Regions from separate parts of the Halomonas sp. ISL-56 genome, predicted to be linked through region 2. Evidence: predicted binding sites of a transcription regulator. Region 2 holds the regulator's gene; the other holds the start of a gene.
What was found. Region 2 encodes LexA, which represses DNA repair genes until DNA is damaged. Its sites were predicted from a motif close to TACTGTNTANNTANACAGTA; they were not measured.
Positions count from the first base shown of each region.

Region 1: the regulator LexA is predicted to act here: its motif matches at 2,756-2,775, upstream of ruvA (Holliday junction branch migration protein RuvA).

Region 1 is NZ_JAGGRO010000015.1:149,391-157,299, forward strand. It holds gene J7J49_RS13095 (FmdB family zinc ribbon protein) at 1-243, shown strand, start outside; gene aspS (aspartate--tRNA ligase) at 308-2,089, shown strand; gene ruvC (crossover junction endodeoxyribonuclease RuvC) at 2,168-2,731, shown strand; gene ruvA (Holliday junction branch migration protein RuvA) at 2,850-3,470, shown strand; gene ruvB (Holliday junction branch migration DNA helicase RuvB) at 3,543-4,580, shown strand; gene ybgC (tol-pal system-associated acyl-CoA thioesterase) at 4,577-4,990, shown strand; gene tolQ (protein TolQ) at 5,049-5,744, shown strand; gene tolR (protein TolR) at 5,757-6,194, shown strand; gene tolA (cell envelope integrity protein TolA) at 6,208-7,392, shown strand; gene tolB (Tol-Pal system beta propeller repeat protein TolB) at 7,392-7,909, shown strand, end outside.
Region 2 is NZ_JAGGRO010000021.1:38,673-46,581, forward strand. It holds gene nagZ (beta-N-acetylhexosaminidase) at 1-94, opposite strand, end outside; gene J7J49_RS18120 (L,D-transpeptidase) at 158-694, opposite strand; gene J7J49_RS18125 (TetR/AcrR family transcriptional regulator) at 672-1,364, opposite strand; gene lexA (transcriptional repressor LexA) at 1,632-2,312, shown strand; gene J7J49_RS18135 (energy-coupling factor ABC transporter permease) at 2,322-2,993, opposite strand; gene purU (formyltetrahydrofolate deformylase) at 3,028-3,882, opposite strand; gene J7J49_RS18145 (ribonuclease J) at 4,113-5,723, shown strand; gene moaE (molybdopterin synthase catalytic subunit MoaE) at 5,970-6,437, opposite strand; gene moaC (cyclic pyranopterin monophosphate synthase MoaC) at 6,440-7,237, opposite strand; gene mobB (molybdopterin-guanine dinucleotide biosynthesis protein B) at 7,293-7,865, opposite strand.

The DNA of each region.
Region 1 (7,909 bases), on a different contig from region 2:
AAAATTAGCGCCGATCCTCTTAAGGATTGCCCTGCATGCCAAAGCGATGGTTTAGAACGGCTTGTCTCGGCGGCGGGTTTCCGGCTAGCCGGCGGCGGTTGGTACGAAACAGATTTCAAAACGGGTAGCAAAAAGAACCTCGTCGCTGATGGCAAAACTGCTTCTGCAGATGCCGGTAAGTCAAGCGATTCAAGTGCTACCGCTAAAAGCGTTACTCCCAAAGACAAGGGCGCTGCGGCATAGCCGCGGTAGTCAACGTCGGGACACCCGCGACCACTCATTGCCACGTAACAGAACAGGATTTGACATGCGCAGCCATTATTGCGGCCAGCTAAACGAAACTTTGGTGGATCAAACGGTTACGGTATGCGGATGGGTTCATCGCCGCCGTGACCATGGTGGGGTAATTTTCCTCGATATGCGCGATCGTGACGGCATCGCTCAGTTCGTGGTTGACCCAGATACCGCCGAGGCGTTCGCTAATGCCGACCGTGCCCGCAGTGAGTTTGTCCTGCGCATCACTGGTCGCGTTCGGCTGCGCCCAGAAGGTACTCAAAACCCGAACATGCCAACGGGTATGATTGAGGTGTTGGCAAAAGACGTTGAAGTGCTCAATACCGCCGTTACTCCGCCATTCCAGCTGGATGAGCATGGCAAAGTCGGTGAAGAAGTGCGCTTAAAGCACCGCTATATCGACCTACGTCGCCCGGACATGATCGAGAAGCTGCGTCTGCGCTCGCGTATTTCTCACAATGTGCGCGCGTACCTTGAAAACCAGGGCTTCCTGGATATCGAAACGCCGGTGCTCACTCGCGCGACGCCAGAAGGCGCCCGCGACTACCTGGTACCTAGCCGCACCCACGCGGGTAGTTTCTTTGCACTGCCCCAGTCGCCGCAGCTGTTTAAGCAGCTGTTGATGGTGGCGGGTTTTGACCGCTACTACCAAATTGCTAAGTGCTTCCGCGATGAAGACCTACGCGCCGACCGTCAGCCTGAGTTCACTCAGATTGATATCGAGGCGTCGTTTGTCGAAGAGAACGACATCATGGGCATTACTGAAGCCATGATCCGTCAGCTGTTCCAAGACGTGCTAAAAGCCGAACTGCCCGAGTTTCCGCGCATGACCTGGCAGGAAGCGATGGATCGTTTCGGTTCCGACAAGCCAGACCTGCGCATCCCGCTGGAACTGACCGATGTCGACGATCTGATGCAGCAGGTCGACTTCAAAGTCTTCTCTGGCCCCGCCAGCGCAGACGATGGCCGTGTGGCAGCGCTGAAAGTACCCGGCGGCGCCAAACTGTCGCGTAAAGAAATTGACGAGTACACCAAGTTTGTCGGCATCTACGGCGCCAAAGGCTTGGCGTGGATCAAGGTCAACGAGCGCGCCAAAGGACTTGAAGGTCTGCAGTCGCCGATCGTCAAGTTTATGGAAAACATCGTTGAAGAGCTGCTTGATCGTGTGGGCGCTGAAGATGGTGACATCATCTTCTTTGGTGCCGATAAAACCCGTATCGTTAACGAAGCCATTGGCGCGCTGCGCGTCAAGCTGGGCGCTGACCTTGAGCTCTACACCCAAGAGTGGGCGCCACTATGGGTGGTCGACTTCCCAATGTTTGAAGCTGACGATAATGGTCGTTTGAGCCCGCTGCACCACCCCTTCACTGCGCCCTCCTGCACGCCCGAAGAGCTCAAGGCTGATCCTGCCAAGGCGCTTTCTCGCGCTTACGATATGGTGCTCAACGGCACCGAATTGGGCGGTGGCTCGATCCGTATTCACGACCAAGCCATGCAGAGCACGGTGTTTGAGATTCTTGGTATTGGTGAAGAAGAAGCTCAAGAAAAATTCGGCTTCCTGCTGGACGCGTTGCAGTACGGTGCGCCACCCCATGGTGGCTTAGCCTTTGGCCTGGATCGCCTGGTCATGCTAATGGTCGGTGCCAAGACTATTCGTGAAGTCATCGCTTTCCCGAAAACCCAAAGCGCTGCCTGTTTGATGACCAACGCACCGGGCGAAGTCAGTCCAGAGCAGTTGAAAGATTTGAACATCCGTTTGCGCCAGAAAGTCAAAGCGGAAACCGCTGCCGAATAAATCGGTGGGTTAACTGCCTAGCACCGACGCCACGGCGTCGGTGTTTTTGTATGTTCTAGCCACACGAGTATCGACGCCATGGAAGAGCAAAAGCCCGTCGTACCCATCCGCATCTTGGGCATAGACCCTGGCTCCCGGGTAACCGGTTACGGGGTGATCGATATTATTGGCGTTAAACCCAGCTATGTGGCGAGTGGCTGTATTCGCACGGCGGAAGGAGCGTTAGAGCAGCGTTTGGCGCAGATTTACGCTGGTCTCAGTGAAGTCGTTGGCCTACATCGACCCTCTCAGGTGGCCATTGAGCGAGTATTTATGGCCAAAAATCCCGATTCTGCGCTGAAACTGGGCCAAGCGAGGGGAGCCGCAATGGTGTGTATGGCTAACCATGGCTTGAGCCTCGCCGAGTACGCTGCGCGACAGATCAAGCAAGCGGTGACCGGCCAGGGCGGCGCAGATAAAGAGCAGGTTCAGCATATGGTCACCGCTATTCTGCAACTATCCGCTACCCCTCAAGCTGACGCTGCCGATGCGTTAGCCATTGCTTTAACGCATGCTTATAACGGCCATGCGTTTAGCAGCCTTGGTCTCCCTGTCGCAACATCTCGGAGCCGTCGTCGTTCAACCGGGCGCTGGCGGCTTTAATTCTAACTATGTTGGTGGCTGAACTACTGGTCACCTGTACAGAGTCGCTTTATAGTAACCGTCTGTTTTTCTCTCTATTGTTTTTCACTGTTTTTTTCTTCCAGGTGCGAGCGAATTTATGATTGGACGTCTGAGTGGCCAGCTAGTGGCAAAGCAACCTCCCTGGATTGTGATCGATGTTCACGGTGTAGGTTACGAGCTGGAAACTTCCATGAATACGCTGGTCGCGCTTCCTGAGGTCAACGAGAACGTTTCGTTATTCACTCATCTGACCATTCGTGATGACGCCCACCTGCTCTATGGGTTCGGCCGAGAGCACGAGCGTGCTCTGTTCCGTGCCCTAATCAAGGTCAACGGCGTAGGGCCTAAGCTGGCACTTGCCATCCTGTCGGGTATGGACGAAGACGCCTTTATGCGCTGCGTCCGTGATGACGACAGCAAAGCGTTGACAACACTGCCGGGGGTGGGGAAGAAAACCGCTGAGCGGCTGATTATCGAAATGCGCGACCGCTTTCCGGAATGGAAAGATAAGTGGGAAGACGGCAGCAACGCGCTGCTCCCCCTTGAGGCAACCAATGGTCGTGCCTCTGCCCGCAATAATCTTGCCGATGCGGAAGCTGCATTGGTCAGCTTGGGGTACAAACTGACTGAGGCGTCGAAAATGCTCACCGATATCGATCCCAATCAGTCCACTGAGGCACTTATCAAAGCTGCCCTTACCCAGCGCATGAGTGGCTAGCCAGACAGCGATACAAGTCCGAAATTGCGGGTAGTGAACAGACCTTTTGAATCGCCATAAAGAAGAGCATCTATGTTAGAACACGATCGGCTGATCGCCGCTGAGCCTGAACAGGGAGAGGGGCGCATTGATTACGCGATTCGCCCCAAGCGGCTGGATGATTATATTGGCCAGCCGCGCGTGCGTGAACAGCTGGAAATCTTTATCGGTGCCGCCCGGCTGCGGGAAGAGAGTCTGGATCACACCCTGGTATTTGGCCCCCCAGGGTTAGGTAAAACGACCCTTGCGCATATTATTGCCACCGAGATGGGGGTCGGTATGAAGTCGACTTCCGGCCCGGTACTTGAACGTGCGGGCGATTTAGCCGCCATGTTGACCAACCTAGAGCCTGGCGACGTTCTCTTTATCGATGAAATTCATCGCCTGTCGCCGGTGGTAGAGGAAGTGCTCTATCCGGCTATGGAAGATTTTCAGCTCGATATTATGATAGGCGAAGGACCGGCAGCACGTTCGATTAAGCTGGATCTTCCCCGCTTTACACTGGTAGGGGCCACCACGCGGGCAGGGCTATTGACCTCTCCATTGCGAGATCGATTTGGTATCGTTCAACGGCTCGAATTTTATAATCTTGAAGAGCTGACGGAAATTGTCTCGCGCTCGGCGCGCCTGTTAGGCGTTGAAACCAGCCACGATGGCGCCATTGAAGTGGCCAGACGTTCAAGGGGCACGCCGCGAATTGCCAACCGATTGCTACGCCGGGTGCGGGATTACGCTGAAATGAAAGGTAATGGCGTCGTCGATGTAGCCATGGCGGATGCGGCGCTCAATATGCTCAACGTGGATCACCACGGTTTGGATCACATGGATCGGCGGCTACTGCTGGCCATGATAGATAAGTTTGACGGTGGGCCAGTGGGTATTGACTCGCTCGCTGCTGCGATCAGTGAAGAGCGTGACACTATCGAAGATGTCATTGAGCCTTATCTTATTCAGCAGGGCTTGATAATGCGTACCCCTCGTGGCCGAGTAGTTACCCGCCAAGCATGGCTGCATTTTGAGCGTGTGCCTCACGAACAGGCAACCGATATGGAAGGAGAGCGCCGTCCGTGAGTCGTTACATCAACGAAGGCTACCGCCTGCCGCTGCGCGTTTATATGGAAGATACTGACGCAGGCGGTATTGTCTACTACGTTAACTACTTGAAGTTTATGGAGCGCGCGCGCAGTGAATGGCTTCGCCAGTTGGGCCTGAATCAGCAAACGCTGCTAGACGAAGGTACGCAGCTAGTGGTATACCGCTTGGCCTGTCATTACGCGAAACCGGCTTGCCTAGACGACGCGTTGGAAATTGGTGTTCACGTTACTGACGTTGGACGCTGTCGGATGACATTTGAACAGCAGGTTTGGCGTGGTGAGGAACTCCTTTGCTCTGCCACAGTCGAGATAGCCTGCTTGAGTACCGAGCGTCTACGGCCTAAAGCATGGCCAGCGTCGCTTAATATTTTGACCCAGGCCTCTTAACCAAGAGGTCATTCACTGCGTCGGCAATCCCGACCCTAATAGATTGATGAGGGCACCTGTGAACGATAACACCATGTCCATTCCCCATTTAATAATGAATGCCAGTACGGTAGTGCAACTGGTAATGCTGCTACTGCTGGTGGGGTCGATCCTCTCTTGGGTAGTGATTTTCCAGCGCAGCATTGCGTTGGGCCGTGCCAAGAAAGAGTACAACCAATTTGAGGAGTCTTTTTGGTCTGGTGTCGACTTGAACGAACTATACCGTGAAATCCCAGCCGATGACCCTCGCCACGGCGCTGAACATATTTTTCAAGCTGGTTTCCGCGAATTTAACCGTTTGATGCCTAAGACTCGTGACCCGGATACCGTACTAGAGGGTGTACAGCGCAGCATGCGCGTAGCATGGTCTCGTGAAGAGGATCGCTTAACTCAGCACCTCGTGTTTCTTGCCACCGTTGCCTCTGCTAGCCCCTATATCGGCCTGTTCGGTACCGTGTGGGGCATCATGGGGTCTTTTCAGGCTTTATCACTAACCCAGCAAGCAACCTTGGCTACGGTGGCGCCTTGGATTGCCGAAGCCCTGATTGCGACAGCTATGGGTCTATTTGCAGCTATTCCTGCGGTGATTTTCTATAACCGTCTTTCCAACTCGTCTTCTCGCCTGCTCGGCAAATACGAAGACTTTGCCGAAGAGTTCCACGCTATCCTGCACCGCAATTTGCAGGGCCGTGACGGCAAACCGAGCGCCAGCTAAGGGGAGAGAGTCATGCAAGGACCGTTCAATCGTAGTAGTACAAGCAAGCCGATGGCAGAAATTAACGTTGTTCCTTTCATCGACATTATGCTGGTACTGCTGGTGGTCTTTATGATCACCGCGCCGATGTTGACCCAAGGCGTACAAGTTGAGTTGCCGCAAGTCACCTCTCAGCCCATTGAGACACAGGAAGATAATGATCCCATCATTATCTCGGTTAATAGCGACGGTGGTTACTTCATCACGCTGGGGGAAGACTCCACGTCGGTCACGCTGGATGAAATGTCCACGAGAGTGACAACGATTCTTGAGCGACGTCCGGGTACGCCTGTCATGGTACGCGGTGACCGCAATGTGGCCTATGGGCAGATTGTCGTTTTAATGAGTACCCTACAAGGCGCCGGCGTTGCTAATGTGGGGCTGCTTTCTGAGCCGCCGCAAGATGGGTAAGGGCAAGGCGCACATGGCATTGAAACCCTCGCGCGATCCTCAGGATGTCGGCTATAAGTGGCCGACCGTTCTGGCGATAGGCGTGCACGTCGCGATTGTAGTGTTTAGCTTGATCAGCCTACCTAGTCGAGATGCAGAGCCTGATAGCTCTTCGATTGTGCAGGCGACGCTGGTAAGCACCGAAACGTTTACTGATCAGGCACAGCAAGCATTGGAAGAGCAGGCGGCGATGAATGCGCCCGCCGAAGCCCCTACCGAGCCGGAGGCACCGGAAGAGCCCTCAGCTAGTGAAGAACCGTCAGCTAGTGAACAGCAGGCTGCTGCAGAGCAACAAGCGGCAGAAGAGGCAGCCCAGCAGGCGGCGGAAGCCGAGGCACAGGCATTAGAAGAAGCACGTGCAGCCGCGGAGGCTGAGGCACAGCGTCGTGCTGAAGAAGCGGCTGCCCAGGCTGAGCAACAGGCGGCTGAAGCGGCTGAACGTGAAGCCGAAGCGGAAGCGGCGGCGCAGCGCCAACGTGAAGTGGAAGAGGCGCAACGCCAACAGGAAGCCGCAGAGCAACAGCAACGCGAAGAGGCCGAAGCACAGCGCCAACGTGAAGCCGAAGAGCAGCAGCGCCGGGAGGCGGAAGAAGCTGAACGCCAGCGTGCAGCGGCAGAACAACAGCAGCGCGAAGAAGCTGAAGCTGCACGTCAGCGTGAAGCCGAAGAACAGCGCCTTCGTGAGCAAGAATCGGCTCAGCGAGAGCGAGAGGCAGAAGCACAGCGCCAACGTGAAGCCGAAGAGCAGCAGCGTCGCGAAGCAGAAGCTGAGCGCCAACGCGAAGCCGCGGAAGCTGCAGAGGCGGCCATGCAACGCCAGTTGGCCGGTGAAGCCGAAGCCGCTGCTAATGCCCAGCAAGCTGAGCAGGCGGCCAATAGCTTTATTAATATTGTTCGCCGTGCTGTTGAGCAGGCGTGGGTGATTCCGCCCGGTGCAAGTGATGCGATGAGTGCTACGCTACAGGTACGGTTAGGTCCATCAGGAGAAGTATTGGCAACGTCGATTGTGACATCAAGCGGCGATAGTGCTTTTGACCGGTCTGTGATGCAGGCTGTGGAACATGCTGCACCGTTTGGTGAATTGCGAGATTTGCCAGCCGATCAGCAGCGTAATTTACGTCAGTTTAATCTGCGATTTACCCCGGGAGATGTTCGCTGATGCAAAGCTTGAGCAAAGTGTGGCTGTTCTGTGTACTGCTGCTTGTCAGCAGTGTGGCAAGTGCTAACTTAACCATTGAAATCACGCGAGGCAGCGATCAAGCGCTGCCTATAGGGGTAGTGCCGTTCGCCGGCTCGGACGGCCTACCCGAAGATATTGCACAAATTGTTCAAGATGACCTTGAACGCAGTGGCTATTTTGCTCCTTTAGCGCGTAGTGCTATGTTTGAGCAACCGAGTCAAGCTGACGATGTGCAGTTCGGTACTTGGCGTTCGCTGGATGTGCGCTATCTAGTGGTCGGCAGGGCAGCACAAACTAACGGTGGCTTTGAGCTACAGTTTGAACTGATGGATATTAGCGGCCAGCGCCGGATGATTGGTGAAACCGTTACAGTAAGGGGCAATGACCTGCGGGGTGCTGCTCACTATATTAGTGATCAAATCTTTGAAGAGATTACTGATATTCGTGGTGCTTTCTCAACTAAGATTGCCTATGTCACTGCACAGGGTATTGGTGA
Region 2 (7,909 bases):
CCCCTACCGTCGGTTCTAGCAACAAGCGTTTCTCTGCAGCCGTCAATTTTGGGCCTTCAAGGTCAAGCATGACCGGGCCTAACGGTTGAGTCATCGTGAGAGATCCATTGAAAGGGGCGATGATTCTAGACGATCGTCTAGCGGTGTCAAAATCTGATTAATCAAAGCATTGACGGCCACCGTGCAACCAAACAGGGGTACCCGGCAACGCTAAAGAAAAAATGGTCAGCAAATCACTATTACGTAAACGAATACAGCCGTGGGAAGCAGCAACGCCCATGGGCTCCTCAGGTGGTGTGCCGTGAAGATAAATATAGCGCCGCTGAGAGTCTACCTGCTTACCGCGGTTCACCCCCTTCTCCAATCCACACAGCCACAGGATGCGGGTCAAAATCCAGTCACGTTTAGGATAAGCTTCAGCTAGCGCGGCTGAAAATATCTCGCCCGTCCAGCGGCGGCCTCGAAACACGGCATTTTCGGGCATGTTGCCACCAATAGCGGCTCGCACATAGTGCCAGCCGTGGGGCGTTTGACCACTACCACTGAGCTCCCCGCTTCCAGCGGCACCGGATGAAATTGCACACTCGTGGAGCACTTTAGGTCCTCGCCAACAGCGCAGTTGCTGTTGAGTGGTATCAATTTCCAGCCAGATATTATCAGTCGGAGGTAGCTCAGCTAGCGTAGGCGTTCGCATGTTTTCCTTCTTCAGGCTTGGCTTCTTCAAGGGTCAGAGGTAAAGGCGCATTCATGGCAGCTACAACGACCGGGAGCAGCCGCCTTACCAAGTCACGCACAGAGACCTGTTCGTGATAATCCTTCTCCGCGATATCGCGCAGTGCATCAAGGCCAGACAGGGTAAATATAACCGTGCCAAGCATAAAGTGTAGCCGCCAAAAACGCTCTGCGTCAGGCAGGTTTGGCGTTGCTTTACGGACAAGCTCGGTGAAGCGGGTAAATACATCGCCGTACTCTTGCTGGATATGGCGCCGGAGATGTCCCTGGGCCTGGCTGTAGGCAAGACCGAGCAGACGCATAAACACTTTTAAACTGTTGCGCTCAGCTGGCACCGCAAGAACAGTTGTGGCCATGGTTTCGAGCAGTGTTTCAAGCGGGATAACGCGCCCAGCGTGTTGGCCTTCCAGCTCATCCAAAGCGGTGTGAAAACGCTGATTAAAAGGATCCAGATAACGCGAAAAAACGGCCTGAATCAGGGCTTTTTTGGAACCAAAGTGGTAATTGACGGCGGCCAGGTTAACGCGCGCTTTGCTTGTGATGTTACGCAGCGACGTTTCGGCAAAACCCCGCTCTGCAAACAGCACCTCAGCGGTATCGAGTATACGTGTCACCGTATCAGATTGAGCCATGTCGCTCTCCAGGGAAACAGGTGTTTAAAACATAGCAAAATACTATGCCATAACTTTGCCGGGCTCAACGCTTGATTTATTGACAAAATGTGGCTGGTTAAATAAGCAGAAACTTAGTTTCAAACGATTAGGAAAATTGCATAGGCATCACCGATAGGCGCTGACAAGCCATATACTGGACAGAGGAACATACTGTATACTTAACCACTCATTGATTAAGTCGACATTTAACTTGTTACTGTCTATTCACAATTTATGGAGTCTGGTATGTCGCGTCCGCTAACCGCTCGCCAACAGCACGTGTTTGATTTTATCGTTAAGACTATGGGCGAATTTGGCTACCCTCCTACCCGCGCCGAAATTGCCAAAGCACTTGGCTTCCGCTCTCCCAACGCTGCAGAAGAGCACCTGCGCGCGCTGGAACGCAAAGGCGTTATTCGCATTATCCGCAACACCTCTCGTGGCATCCGCCTGCCCAACCAGGAACCTCAAGACGTCCTGGAAAACGCCGTCACCTCGTTACCTGCTGCCAACGTTGAGACGCTGCCGACTGGACTGCCCGTAATCGGTGAGGTGGCCGCTGGCAGCCCCATTTTAGCCGCTGAACATATTGATCGTTACTGCCCCCTGCCAGCCGAGTATTTTACACCCAAAGCCGACTACCTGCTGCGCGTACGCGGGCTTTCGATGAAAGATATTGGTATTTTGGAAGGCGATTTATTAGCGGTGCATCGCACCGACCGGGTGCGCGATGGCCAGATTGTAGTAGCACGACTAGATGATGAAGTAACGGTCAAACGCTTCAAACGCCAGGGGCACCAAGTGACGCTATTTGCTGAAAACCCCGACTTTGCGCCCATTGAAATCGACCTGCGATCCCAGTCGCTCGATATCGAAGGCGTTGGTGTAGGGGTAATTCGTGGCGGTAATGGCCAGGCACTCGGCTAGCAACCACCACTATTGCAGGTCGATATAGCGGTGGTCATTGAAGGTGGCCACCCAGTTAGGGTGATAGACCAGCAGGATACTCAACAGCATGCCGGTGATGAACGCCTCTGAAGGCATTAACAGAGGCAAGAAGCGCGCATACTCCTGGGCGAGATAGATCGCCTCAGGATCAGTACCTGCAACAATAATGAGCAGTACCGCCGCCAGCCCACCTCCCAGCGTTGCCAGCGCCGCACCAAAAAAGCCACAGGCAAATAGAAACACCATCAAGTTATCCGGTAGGCGGCGATCCACCAACCGCCATACCGTGCCAATAACGGCCGCCGGGACGACACCAGTAACCAGTACGTTTGCCCCCATTAGCATCCACTCGTTGCGACCAATGACCACCATAGCGATATTAATCAGCACGTTGCTAATCAGCGCTAATGGTGCTTTAAAAACGAGTGTCATTAATACTGTGAAAACAAGGTGCAGCGTGAGCCAATCAACCGCCTGCGCACGAAGCTGCCACATCAGCAGCACTGCCAGCGTGGCGCCTAGCCAGCGGTGCTGAAGCGCCGTATCCGCTAGCAACACCTGCCAGGGCCGCCCCCAAAGTGCCCACGCTAAAACGCCTAGCGAGAGTAGCCAGGTAAACAGCAGCGCCCAGGGCGCTAAAACACTTTGCGCGAATGACATGGCGGCCTCTCGGGTTGATGGCGTTAGGGAGCCTCTAGCTAAAGACCACTGTCTTATTGCCGTGCACCAGCACGCGATCTTCTAAGTGCCAACGCAACCCGCGAGCGAGCACCGCCTTCTCTACATCACGGCCAAAGCGGACTAGATCAGTGGGCGTATGACAGTGGCTAACGCGATGAATATCCTGTTCGATGATGGGGCCTGCATCGAGCTCCTCGGTCACATAATGGCAGGTAGCCCCGATAAGTTTTACGCCCCGCTGGTAAGCCTGGTGGTAGGGTTTTGCCCCGGCAAAAGAGGGCAAAAAGCTGTGATGGATATTGATCACGCGTCCCGCATAGCGTGCACACAGATCAGGGGGCAGAATTTGCATATAGCGTGCCAACACCACGCAGTCAGCGCGGGCGCTGTCGATTTCGGCCTGTACCTTGGCAAAGGAGGCTTGCTTATTGTCAGGGTCTACCGGCACATGGTGGTATGGAATGCCGTACCACTCTGTCAAAGAACGCATATCGTCATGATTGGAGATAACGCCAACAATATCGCAATCCAGCTCACCCGCTTGCCAGCGGTAAAGTAGATCGACCAAGCAGTGTGACTCTCGCGATACCATCAGTACTACCCGCCGACGTTGTTGGGTATCCACCAGTGACCACTGCATATTGAATTCGCTGGCTACCGGCGCAAACGCCTCACGCAACGCTTCTACGGTCATACCTACCGAATCCGCCAAAATTTCATAGCGCATAAAAAAGCAGCCGGTTTCTAAATCAGAGTGCTGGCTGGCTTCGGTAATAGAGCCGCCCTGCTGGGCAATAAAACTCGAGACCCTTGCAACAATCCCCACCCGGTCAGGACAGGAAACCACTAAACGATAATAATGAGACATGTGAGCTACTCTTGACCTATTTCTAAGGTAATTATGACAAACCAGCGGCTTAGGCTGCATATTGTATCGGAAGGCCAAGGATGATTGTTAGCCGCCCCTGCCTTCCCGTATAGTTAAGTCACTACTTTTTAGGTTTTTCATAACAGATGCATTCACCACGCGTTCAAATTCGTCCCCGTCGTCGTCCACCGCTGCGCATCTTGCCGCTGGGGGGCTGCGGTGAGATTGGAATGAATCTAACGCTATACGGCTATGACGACCACTGGATAGCCGTGGACTGCGGCATGACGATCCGCCAGGATCTTCCCAACTCACCGCTACAAGTGCCCAATCTCGATACGCCGAAAGCATTAGGGATTGTACCCAAAGCGCTGTTTATCACCCACGGCCATGAAGACCACATTGGCGCGGTGGCCTGGCTCTGGCCGGTGTGGAACTGTCCGATTTATGCCACCCCGCTAGCGGCGGGCCTGTTGCGGCTAAAGTTTGCCGAGCATCAGCTTAGCAGCGCGGCTATCCATGTCATTGAACCTGGCGAGGCGCTGGAAAGCGGACCGTTCACGCTGCGCTATTTGCTGTTAACGCACTCGATCCCAGAGAGCTGTGCGTTAATGATGATCGCCGGTGGCTACCGTGTCTTGCATACCGGTGACTGGAAACTCGACCCCGAACCGATCATCGGCACGCCGATCAGCGCCACCCAATTCAAGGCGCTTGCACCAATTGACTTAGTCGTGGGCGACTCCACCAACGCTCCAATGCCTGGCCACTCTGGCAGCGAAGGGGACGTCGCCCGGGCGTTGGCAAAAACCCTCAGCAATTGCCAGGGCCGCGTGGTGATCTCTTGCTTTGCCAGCAATCTTGCCCGGGTGTTAGCGATAGGACGCGCGGCGCATCGATGCGGCCGTCGTATCAGCTTAATGGGACGCTCCATGGAGCGCATGGTCAGCGTCGCGCGTGGGTTAGGCTATATGGATGATCTGCCGCCGCTGGTGCCCAACCACGACCTTGGCTACCTGCCTCGGGATGAAGTGGTGATTATCGCCACCGGGAGTCAGGGCGAGCCCCGCGCCGCACTTCAGCGTCTCGCCCAGGGCCGTCACCCCTATGTGGATCTTCAGCCGGGCGATAACGTCATCTTCTCGGCCAAAGCCATTCCTGGCAATGAGCGCCCCATCGAACAGCTTAAAAAGCGTTTGGCGCATCTCGGTGTCAGCATCTATGACGAGTTCAATCACCCTGAATTGCACGCCACAGGGCATCCTGCTCAGGATGAGCTGATCAAACTCTATCAATGGGTTAGGCCCAAGCATCTTATGCCGGTGCATGGCGAAGCACGCCATCAGCAGGCCCACCAGGCCATCGCCAACCAGCTGGGCATTAGCGCCCCACTGACGCCGGTAAACGGCGATATGATCAATTTTGATAGCCACGGGTTGCACTGTGAAACACGCTACCCGCAGCCGCCCTGCATTGTCAGCCAGAACAGCGTGGTGCCCCACCCCGGTCTTGAGGTGAATGACGTCAATAAGGCCCGTCGCGGCAGCTTGTATCTTGCGCTGCCGGTGACCGCGACTGACACTGGCTGGGCACGGATTGGCCGCTTGATGTTGGATGCCTCTGGGGCCAGCCCGCTGGATGAAGATAGCTTTAGCGATTGGTTGGATGATCAGCTTGAGGAGATTGCAGCTGAGACGCTTTCCGACTTGCGTCAGGCACTGCAGCCGCGGTTGGTTCACTGGCTGGCGGAGCATATGCAGCACCTGCCCGACGTGCACCTACAGATTATGGCCGCCGAAATGCCCGAATCTGCTGCGTATGAAAGCGCCGCAAACCGTTAGAGCCGCATCATTGCAACGAATGCAGCGACGCGGCAAACTAAACCAAGATGGCAGTAAAACCGAGATTGCTTCACTGCGTTCGCAATGACAGTTTCGTGTTATTGCGAGGAGCCTTCTTATTTGTCATTGCGAGGAGCGCAGCGACGCGGCAATCTCAACCAGCGTTGACGCCTAACCCCGAGATTGCTTCACTGCGTTCGCAATGACAGTTTCGTGTCACGGCGAGGAGCGCAGCGACCCGGCAACTCATTCCCAGCGCGCTGCATCCTGCTGATCAGAGTGGCGTTCTGTGACCCAATACTCACCCTGGGTAGAATGCTCTTTCTTCCAGAAGGGCGCCTGGGTTTTCAGGTAATCCATTATAAAATCGCAGGCTTCGAATGCCTCACGCCGGTGTGCACTAGCCACCAGCACCCGCACAATTGGGTCACCCGGCGCCAGATAGCCAACGCGATGGATAATCCGCACTGCCTGGAGCGACCAGCGCTGCCAAGCCTGTTCGCCAATGTCTGTCAACGTGCGCTCGGTCATGCCCGGGTAATGCTCCAGCGTTAACCCCGTGACATCCGGTTTTTCATTAAAATCACGCACTAAGCCGGTAAAACTCACCACCGCGCCAATATCGCTACGCCCCGCTAAGGCATCGTCATAGCCGTAGGCCATTGAGAATGGGGCTGCTTGAATCGCTACTTTAATATCCAGCTTATTATCCACACTCACCCCCCTGTAACTGGCGGGAAAAATGCCACTTCGTCATCATCGGTCACTAACGCTTCGTCATTGGACATGACTTGGTTAATTGCACACAGCGTGCGCTGGTCAGTGAGCTGTTTAAAGCGACTATCCTGCTCGACTAGTGCGGCCTTTAATCCGCTAATGTCGCGGCTAGCCAGTTGATCAAGGCTCACAACCGCCTCGCTTTCGCCTACTCGCTCGCGCAGTTCGGCTAAAAACTTAACCCGCACGCAGGGTGAAGGGCAGCGCTCGCCCAAGCTGACTTCTCCAGCCACACCGTCGCCAGTAACAATGGGCGCCTGGGAGTTCATACGCTGGTAGTCACCGCGCAGCCCCCCCTGCTTGCTATCGAGCTGAATGGCCTCGATCCGCATACCTTTATCGACCGCTTTGCACATATCGTAAAGCGTCAAACAGGCTACCGAGACGGCAGTAAGGGCTTCCATTTCAACCCCGGTGCGGCCATTTAAGCGACACAATGAGGTCACGTGAACGCAGGATTCGGCAACATCAATATCGAACTCAACTGACACCTTGGAGAGCGCCAGTGAATGGCAGAGAGGAATCAGCTCATGGGTGCGCTTGGCGGCCTGGATACCGGCGATTCTCGCTGTGGCCAGCACATCGCCCTTGGGCAATTCACCATCGCTAAGCAATTTCAGCGTTTCAGGCTGCATCACAATGCGGCCCGAGGCGACGGCTTCGCGGCGGGTTTCTTGCTTATCGCCGACATCTACCATATTGGCTTCGCCACGGGTATTGAGATGGGTTAGATACATGTTGTCACCGTTTCTTTTTTAAAGCCCAAGCACTTGAAGCCCAAGCACTTGAAATTTAGATACTTGAAGCCGAAGAACTTGAGAATCTAGCGTCGGTTTTCGCGCTTAACCAACTGACTATCCAGCTCGCTATTGCTTCGCTATCGTCTAGATTTAACTGGGTCACCGTAGCCGCTAGGTCTATAGGCGGTGGTGCGCTCAGCGCGGCTGCCTCAACCCATTGGCCGGTTAAAATAGTCGTATCACCAATGCCATCGCGGTATAACACCAGCTTGGGAATCGGCCAAGCCTTGAAACCTTCGACAATCACCAAGTCGGGTTGGTGCGGCGCCATCATGGCAATTAACTGGGCTAAATCCGGCTCTTTCTGGCCGGGGGTTTCCTGCATCAGCGCAAATCGTTGACGAGAAGCTACCAGTACCGGTGCGGCACCTGCACTGCGCAGCTTAAAGCTATCTTTGCCGGGCTGGTCGACATCAAACGAGTGGTGTGCATGCTTGATCACAGCGACCTTCAAACCATACTCGGCTAATCGTGGCAGCAGCTTCTCTAACAGCGTGGTTTTACCGGTACCGCTCCAGGCAGCAATCCCCAGAACTGGAAAAGCTGCGGTTAGTTCGTTTTCCATGCTGCCGACACTCCTGATGATCTCTAAACGCACTTTACATGACC